Regions from separate parts of the Erysipelothrix sp. HDW6B genome, predicted to be linked through region 2. Evidence: a T-box and tRNA genes for the amino acid it is inferred to sense, from the RefSeq annotation. Region 2 holds a T-box; the other holds one or more tRNA genes.
The links. A T-box is a leader RNA that pairs with one kind of tRNA and senses whether it is charged. The one in region 2 lies ahead of ileS (isoleucine--tRNA ligase), so its partner is inferred to be a tRNA-Ile.

Region 1 (4,612 bases), 100 kb from region 2:
GACAAGACTCTAGGACGTCTTGCAAGTGAAGTTGCAACAGTATTACGTGGAAAGCACAAACCAACTTACACACCTAACGTAGACGGTGGAGATTACGTAATCGTTATCAATGCAGACAAAATTAAAGTCAGCGGAGATCAAGAATTCAAAAAATTCTACTACAATCACTCACACTACCCTGGTGGAATGCGTACACGTTCAACACGTGTAATGCGTGAAGCATACACAGTAGAATGGGTCGAAAGAGCTATTCACGGTATGTTACCACACACAAGCTTGGGCGATGTTCAACGTAAACATTTATTTGTTTACAAAGGTGAAAACCATCCACATGCAGCTCAACAACCAGTGGAAATGGTAATCAAGGGATAGGAGAAGAGTATGACAACAAAAAATAAAGTAACTTACTTAGGTACAGGTCGTCGTAAGACATCCGTTGCTCGTGTCTATTTGACTCCAGGAACTGGTGTTATTACAATTAACCACAAACCTATTGAAGCGCATTTGCCTTCAGAATTATTACAAATGACAGTTCGTTCACCTTTTGAAGTGACATCAACTGTTGACCAATTTGACGTTAATGTTAACGTTAAAGGTGGAGGACTTACAGGTCAAGCCGGAGCAATCCGTCACGGAATTACTCGTGCTTTAATCGAAGCATCAGCAGATTACCGTCCTGCCCTCAAAGCAGCTGGATTCGTTACACGTGACCCACGTGCTAAAGAACGTAAAAAACCAGGTCTTCGCGGCGCTCGTCGTGCACCACAATTCTCAAAACGTTAATACTATTAACTTTAGAGACTATCAAGACTTCCTTTGGGAAGTCTTTTTATTTGACATGACGTAAAATTATGGCATAATAATTAAACAAATGAGGTGATGAGTTGATTCGAAAATTAAAACAGCTCCGAAATGTCGCAGTGGTCGTGCTCTCTTCTAAGTAAAAATCGATAGAAGAGAGGTATAAACATGAAAATTGATTATCGACATTGGTCAGAGCCAAGATACTTAAAAGATATAATTACTAATCCCCTAATTGAGGTCGGAGAATATTCGTATTATTCTGGCTATTATGGGTCTAATGATTTTGAAGATGGATGTGTCCGCTTTTTATGGGGAGATGCATTTTCAAGGACGTTGTTTAATCCAATTGAATCCAATCAATGGGAACTGGATCGATTAATAATTGGAAACTATGTCTGCATTGCTAGTGGAGTCGTAATTCTTATGGGAGGAAACAATAACCATAATACAGAATGGATTTCGCTCTATCCATTCGCGGAAACGATTCAGGCATCGTATTCACCGAAAGGTAATACAATAATTGGGCACGACTCATGGATCGGGATGGGAGCAACAATTATGCCTGGCGTAACAATCGGGAATGGTGCTATTATCGCGTCTGGAGCGGTTGTAACGCGTGATGTAGCGGATTATGAAGTTGTAGGCGGCAATCCTGCGAAACGCCTTAGAATGCGCTTCAGTGAGTCAGAGATTTTGATGTTAAATGAGATTGCTTGGTATACGTGGCCTCATGATATTATTGTCTTAGCATTGCCTTACATTTCAAGTGGAGATGTAAACGCATTGTATCAATTTGCACTGCGTTATAATTTAACATAAATAAAAGGCGTTCATCTGATGATGGCGCCTTTCTTACAGTTATAATAGTGTAATTTTAAGCGGTGTTTGATGTGATTTCTCAAATATTTGAGATATTAAGAAATAAAGTTCAATTCCGGTTGACACCCCTAAATGCGAGTGGTATATTATTAAGGCAGTCAGAAATGGGCCTGTAGCTCAGTTGGTTAGAGCGCACCCCTGATAAGGGTGAGGTCGCTGGTTCGAATCCATTCAGGCCCACCATTTCTTTAAGTAATAACAAAATATATGGGGCTTTAGCTCAGCTGGGAGAGCGCCTGCCTTGCACGCAGGAGGTCAGCGGTTCGATCCCGCTAAGCTCCACCATAAATTGTGAAATCAACTTTCTGATGAAGAAAGTTTTTTTATTCAATTAAATAAATAACATAGTCAAATAAATAAATAACATAGTCAAATAAATAAATAACATAGTCAAAAATTGATTAGGTGGTGTGTTTATCATTAGACACAGGACAAACCCATAAAAAAACATCCTAAATGGATGTTTTTTTATCCGCGATATGCAGACATGCCACCTAACATATTGACGACTTTATACCCTTGTTGCGCTAAAAATTGTGCCGCAGTATAAGAACGGGACCCACTTTGGCAAACAATGTGATAAGTTTTACTCTTATCCAGTAATCCTAAATTGTAAGGGATCGTCTGTAAAGGGATATTGAGTGCATTTGGGATTGAACCCATAGCAAACTCAATAGGTTCGCGAACATCAATAATGTGATGTTCCTGTTGATTGTATTTGAACTCATTGATGAGTATAGTTTGAAACATAATTATCTCCTAACGTATGTGCATCATGCCGCCGTGAATGTTAATGGCGTCAATATTGCGCTTGCGTAATGATTTTACAGCACGTTTACTCCTCGAGCCGCTTGCACAGATTACATAGACTGTTTTTGAACTTTGAAACCCGTCAAGCTGACTCAAAGGTACATTTTTTGTCCGGGGTAGTTTACGTTGTTGGTACTCATGCCGTTCGCGAACGTCTATAATGACTGCATTTGCAGGTAATTCGTGATAAGCAACTGATGGAACTTTATTGAAAAACATTGATTGCCTCCTTGATTTCATGAATATAATATACCCTAAGGGGTATATTTGGTAAAGTAATATGCTCATAAGAAGGGTTCGATTTCAACAATTTTATGGATTTAGTAGCGCGTTTAAAAAGCGGCGTACACTATGGATGGTGGTACTTAATAATCGGCTAAAGTGTGCTAAGTTTGTAGGTTTTTCAGATAGGAATTCAAATGGAAAATAAAGTTCTCTTTTTTTGACTGATATTGTTCAAAATTTGTTGACACTTAGAGGTCATAATGGTATATTAATTAAGCAGTCAAGATATGGGCCTGTAGCTCAGTTGGTTAGAGCGCACCCCTGATAAGGGTGAGGTCGCTGGTTCGAATCCATTCAGGCCCACCATTTCTAATGATTGCTAAATATTTGGGGCTTTAGCTCAGCTGGGAGAGCGCCTGCCTTGCACGCAGGAGGTCAGCGGTTCGATCCCGCTAAGCTCCACCAAATTTACAATTGAATGGTTACAGTATCTGTAACCAAATTATGGGGCTTTAGCTCAGCTGGGAGAGCGCCTGCCTTGCACGCAGGAGGTCAGCGGTTCGATCCCGCTAAGCTCCACCATAAATTGTAAATCACAGACCATCGTAAGATGGTCTTTTTTTGACCTTATATAAATTATTGGTTATAATATCTCCTTAAGGAGTTGATACTATGTATTTCGGTATAGATAAGCGTGTAAAAGCGTATAGCTACTCAATTTTTGATAATTGATTGAAGTAGCATAAATAATTTACTTCTTTCAATTTTAAACGACACAATTCATTTAAAAATAAAAGGAGAAAAACAATGAATAAATTATCAATTAACCGAGATGGTTACACACTAAATATTAATGATATGAGAAAGGATACAGATACTCCGATATTTGTAATCGGTAGTTCGGTATATTATCCCAAACTCTTTGCTGACTCAATTTTTGATTCGACTAACTTTGTCTTTGCAGACCACAGAGGTTTTTCAAAATCTGTAGATGATGGAGCGCCCTATAGTCTTGATGTAATTGTTGAAGACATTGAGGCAATGCGTATTATACTTGGAATCGACAAGATGCACGTGTTGGGTCACTCTGGACACGGATTCATGGCTATGGCCTATGCGAGAGCATATCCTGATCATGTGGCGACACTAATACTATCAAACCTAGCGCCAACTAATACAGCCAAAAGACAACAAGGAAGCATTCAATACTTTGAAGACACGGCATCAGTAGAACGTAAAGCAACGTTTTATCAAGCATGGGAAACCTTCCAAGCGTCGGTTCAAGATTATGAATCTGAGCGTTTCTCATTGATGAATATAGCGATGCAAGCGCACAGTTTTTATAATTATACATTTGATGGTGCATACTTGTGGGATGATGTTGTCAATAACATGCCTGCTTTAGATCATTTGTGGGGTGAAGCATTTGCAACGTTCGATACGGTATCATTTTTTGAGAGGTATCAAAAACCGGTCTTGCTTCTCTTGTCACCATATGACTATTTAGTTGCACCGACAAGTTTATGGAAAGACATTGTCTTTGACAATGCAAACATAACTTATGGTCAGTTTCAAGCCAGTGGCCATAACCCAATGCTAGAAGAACCAATACAATATAAAAAATATCTAGATTTAATTATGTAATCATGAAGCTGAGGAACATTCGTTCTTCAGCTTTTTTATTAACCTATAAATTTTTTTTATAGGTTAAAATATTTTCTATTGGTCATGAAAGGGCATACAAACTATAATTTGGGTAGAAGTTGTTAGCGCTTACAATTCTAAGTTTCAGGAAGTCAGAAGTTTATTGCTGTCATTTTTAAATGCGAAAAAGAGAGGAAATCGTATGTCTAAAAAAAGTAAAGTATTAGATTTTAAAGAGATTCTAGAAGAA
Region 2 (4,612 bases):
ACTTGTTTTAAAAGGTCTTTTGACATTGTAATGTCTGAGTGGTAATCAACACTACCCACCCAAAGTCGTAAAATATCCGCACCCATTTCGGATGTGATTTCATTTGGGCTAAGTCCATTCGATTTAGACTTACTCATTTTCTCACCGGAATCCAGTTTGATAAAACCGTGCGTAATTACAGCCTTGTAAGGTGCAATTCCGTACAACGCGACAGAAATAATGAGTGATGAGTTAAACCACCCACGGAATTGGTCAGCTCCTTCAGCATATGCATCAACCGGAAGTGGTGTTTCGTTGTGATTTAATGCAGCTGTATGCGATGACCCTGAGTCAAACCAAACATCCATGATATCTTTTTCTTTTGTAAAGGTTCCATTTGGAGAATTTGGATGTGTATAACCAACAGGCAACAGTTCTGCAGCCTCTTTCTCAAACCAAATATTTGAACCATGTTCTTCAAATAACGTTGCAACATGTTCAAAGACTTCTGCATCGATGATTGGTGTCTCATCTTCTGCGTAGAAGATTGGAATTGGAACACCCCACGCACGTTGACGTGATATTGTCCAGTCGCCACGATCTGCAATCATATTATGCATACGTTTTTCACCCCATTTTGGATACCACTCAACATTCGCAATTTCATCAAGAATTTGTTGACGAATGCCATCAATCGATGCAAACCATTGCGTTGTTGCACGGTAAATAATTGGAAGCTTCGTTCTCCAGTCGTGTGCATAACTGTGAGTAATCCAACCCATTTTTAAAAGTGCACCTTCTTCTTCCAAACGAAGCGTTACGGCTTTATTTGCTTTCTCAAAGAACATACCCGCAAACTCACCTGTTTTTTCATTAAGGTGACCTTGAGCATCGACAGGTCCAAACGGTTTAATATCATACTTTGCAGCGACATCAAAGTCTTCTACCCCGTGGTCTGGCGCTGTATGAACACAACCTGTTCCCGCTTCATCAGTTACGTGATCACCATTTAATACAGGGGAAATACGGTCATAAAGTGGGTGTTTGTATGTAACATATTCAATGTCTGACCCCAAGAATGTTGTCAAAATCTCATAGTTTTCAATTTCTAATTCTTTCATTACGGATTCAATGCGCGATTCCATCATCACGAGAACCCCTTTATCAGTTTTCACACGTGCATAAGTCATCACTGGATTAACTGAAATTGCAAGGTTTGCTGGAATAGTCCATGGTGTTGTAGTCCAAATGACCAATTTATCATTTTGTTCTACGACGCCCTTACCATCAACCACATCAAACGCAATATAGATAGCTGGATCACGTCGATCTTGATATTCGATTTCAGCCTCAGCTAGTGCAGTCTCACTGGATGGTGACCAATAAACAGGTTTTAATCCTTTGTAGATCATACCTTTTAGCGCCATTTGAGCAAAGACACGAATTTGTTGTGCTTCATAGTCTTTATTGAGTGTAATGTATGGATTCTTGTAATCTCCAATTTTCCCAAGAGATTTGAAATCTTTCATTTGAATTGCAACTTGTTCGCGTGCATATTTCTCGCAAAGAGCTCTAAACTCGTGTAATGGCATTGATTTACGATCAACACCTAGCTTTTGAATCGCATTTTCAATTGGCAATCCATGCGTATCCCAACCTGGTCTAAACGGTGTCTTAAATCCTGCCATGAATTTTGTACGGACAATGAAGTCTTTTTGAATGCTATTTAATGCATGACCAATATGAATGTTTCCATTCGCATAAGGAGGACCATCATGTAATACAAAGAGTGGCGCACCTTCTGCTTCTCTGGTTGTTTGCATTGCTTCATAGAGATTTTCTTCATCCCATTTCGCTTGAATGAGTGGTTCTTTTTTGCTGAGATTCCCTCTCATCTCAAATTCTGTTTTCGGTAACAGTAGTGTATCTTTGTATTCCATAATTTCCTCCTATATACAAAAAAAGACGTCCTTAGATAAGGACGTCTTCGACGCGGTACCACCTTAATTCACAATTAAAAAATTGTGCACTCAAATGCGGTAACGCCGCCGACGTGTTTCTTACTTTATTCATAGAGTGTTCAGAAACAAGCTCACAAGTGATAAACCCATAAGGCCCTCTTCGTTCTCACCAACCACGAAGTCTCTGCAAGGGATGCTTATTGATTATTGTCTTGGTCATCGCCAATTATTAATGAATAAGGCGCTTCAGGAAGTTCAAGTCCTTCAATCGCTTCTTCTAGATTTTTAATTTTATCTTTCAATTCATCACGAAGCAAGTTCGATTCATTTGAAATTCGAGCAATCTCAACCAGCACTTGACGCGATGTTGACATTGCTTCACGAACAATCATATCTGCATTTGAATGAGCATTTTCAATAATGTCGTTTGCTTCACGAAGGGCAAGGCGTGACATTTCTTCTGATGCTCGTTCACGAACAGTGATTTCGCCAACAAGTTGCTGATACCTCTTTTTTATGAGGTCACGTTGTTCTTGGAGTGTATCAATCTGTTTCTTATAGATTTGTGTTTGTTTTTGCAACAAAACGCGTTCACGTTCTAGTTCCGAGATTGTCTGATCTACTTCAAAGCGATCGTATCCCTGTTTCATAATGCGAAATGCATGATTGTTTGACATAGTGTCTAAGAATCGAATTCTTCAAGGTTCATACTGATTTCACCTTGTACACCAATTGTTTTAGGAGTACATAGAATTACATTATGACCTATTTTTTGAATTGATCCATCAAGTGCAAAGACGACACCTGTTAAAAAGTCAATTGTACGCTGTGCGTAATCACGTTGTAAACGATGTAAGTTAACAACAGCAGCTCGTTTTTCTTTTAAGTAACGTGCTACTTCTTCAGACTCCTCAAAGGATCTTGGTTCGAATAGAACCATCTTTGTATCACTTGGTAATTTTGTTCCATCGCTTGCGCGTGGTGCTTCATAATCGCTCAATGTTTCTACCTCATCATCTGAAAATTCCAGGTATTCGTCATCTTCTACTGGCGTTAGAATGTTTTTTAGTTTGTCTTTAAAGCTCATATCCAAACCTCCATTTGTGTAATTATAGCATTTTTTCTACTGAACTTAAAATAAATTTTGTTATTCTACCTCAAGTAGACCATAGTCACCATCTAAACGCTTGTAAACAACAGCTACTTCATTGGTTTCATCATCAGTATAAATGAAGAATGTATGACCAAGCATTTCCATGTTTAAGATTGCATCGCTTAGGTCCATTTTTTCTGCAGCAATTGTTTTGGTTCTTACTAATTCTGCTTCTTCGTTTTGTTTTGTTTCTGCTTCTTGATCTTCGATCATTGAAATGAATGCTTGTGATAAGCCTTCACGGTTTTTCTTAGAAATACGTGTCTTATGACGACGAATTTGATCTTCTAATTTATGGACTACTTTATCAAGAGCAGCATAGAAATCTTCGGTCATTACTTCTGCACGTAATGGTCCGATTTTTGAAGTAATAGTTACTTCAACTTTAACGCCTGTTGGGTATGTATTAACAACAACGTTTGCACGCCATGTATCGTCAATTTCGAAATACTTGTGTAAGAATTCCAATTTTTCCTCTACTGCTGTGTACATCGCCTCTGTAATGTCGACGTTTTTTCCATGAATACTGATTAACATAATAAAACCCTCCCTATTATAGTGTTATAGATTTAATAAATACTATTGTAATACTTCATTTCTTTACCTACAGGTCTCCCCGTATCATATTGGCAATCTCTGAGTATGTCATCAAATGTCACACTAGGATCTGCAAGTGCTTCGTTTAGACGATCAACAAGGATTACACCTAGTTTAATTGAGTAATCGTACAAGTCGACGAAGCTTAGTCGCGATGTATCGTTTATATCCGTTGGATTTGACCAAACATCGTGTTTTAAATTAAGCACATCATGTTCTGAATCCAGTTCTCCATTCACCACATGGCTCGTAAGTGCCCAGGGTTCCAAGAACTTGTTTTCATATGCCCGGATTACAGGCGTCTTGATGTTACTTGGATCATATAAAAATCCAAGTGCCGTCTTGAAAGTCACAATTGATTCTTCTATGACTTGTGGACTCGTTTGAATATCAAACACATTTGCCAATAACATTTGGTAAAATGATGCGATAACACGACGCTCCGTCGCATCAACATCCACAAATCGTGTCGCTTTCAATTTTTTCATGTCTCTTCGTTTTACGTAAGATACCATGAGGGCGTCAATCATTGACTCGTAACGGAAATGCCAGTACTTCGTTTCATTTGCAATTTCGCCACTGCGATAAAACACAAATGGATGTGCTAACGTATCCAGTGACCAATGCATAAAATGTCCCGAAAGATATGCAATAAGAATTGCACGTCGTTCTGGATCTTGGACTTGACGAACAAATGATACAGCTTCACGATAGAAGTCATTTATATGTTCAACATGAACCAAGTTTCCATACCCACCAACTTTTTTATTTAAAGCTTGATCTTGCCAAGGCAAGGCTTTGTAGTAAAAAAGAAGGTCAGGTCCGTTACTCCCAAGCAAGTAAGCTTTAGGATGTTTTGCGATTGCCTCTTGGACTTCTGACACCTCTAGTTTGTTGTAAACGTCGAGTGCCATCAATCCGT

Region 1: it encodes a tRNA-Ile, which carries the amino acid that the T-box ahead of ileS (isoleucine--tRNA ligase) is inferred to sense. The anticodon was not compared.

The regions. Positions count from the first base shown of each region.
Region 1 covers NZ_CP049860.1:760,719-765,330, forward strand. Annotated here, with positions in the region: gene rplM (50S ribosomal protein L13) at 1-372, shown strand, start outside; gene rpsI (30S ribosomal protein S9) at 382-783, shown strand; gene G7061_RS10950 (CatB-related O-acetyltransferase) at 970-1,623, shown strand; tRNA gene G7061_RS03790 (tRNA-Ile) at 1,790-1,866, shown strand; tRNA gene G7061_RS03795 (tRNA-Ala) at 1,893-1,968, shown strand; gene G7061_RS03800 (rhodanese-like domain-containing protein) at 2,152-2,433, opposite strand; gene G7061_RS03805 (rhodanese-like domain-containing protein) at 2,443-2,712, opposite strand; tRNA gene G7061_RS03810 (tRNA-Ile) at 3,008-3,084, shown strand; tRNA gene G7061_RS03815 (tRNA-Ala) at 3,108-3,183, shown strand; tRNA gene G7061_RS03820 (tRNA-Ala) at 3,225-3,300, shown strand; gene G7061_RS03825 (alpha/beta fold hydrolase) at 3,526-4,362, shown strand; gene G7061_RS03830 (thiamine pyrophosphate-dependent dehydrogenase E1 component subunit alpha) at 4,565-4,612, shown strand, end outside.
Region 2 covers NZ_CP049860.1:865,398-870,009, reverse strand. Annotated here, with positions in the region: gene ileS (isoleucine--tRNA ligase) at 1-1,919, opposite strand, end outside; T-box leader at 1,954-2,169, opposite strand; gene G7061_RS04445 (DivIVA domain-containing protein) at 2,138-2,617, opposite strand; gene G7061_RS04440 (cell division protein SepF) at 2,623-3,027, opposite strand; gene hpf (ribosome hibernation-promoting factor, HPF/YfiA family) at 3,088-3,630, opposite strand; gene G7061_RS04430 (zinc dependent phospholipase C family protein) at 3,663-4,604, opposite strand.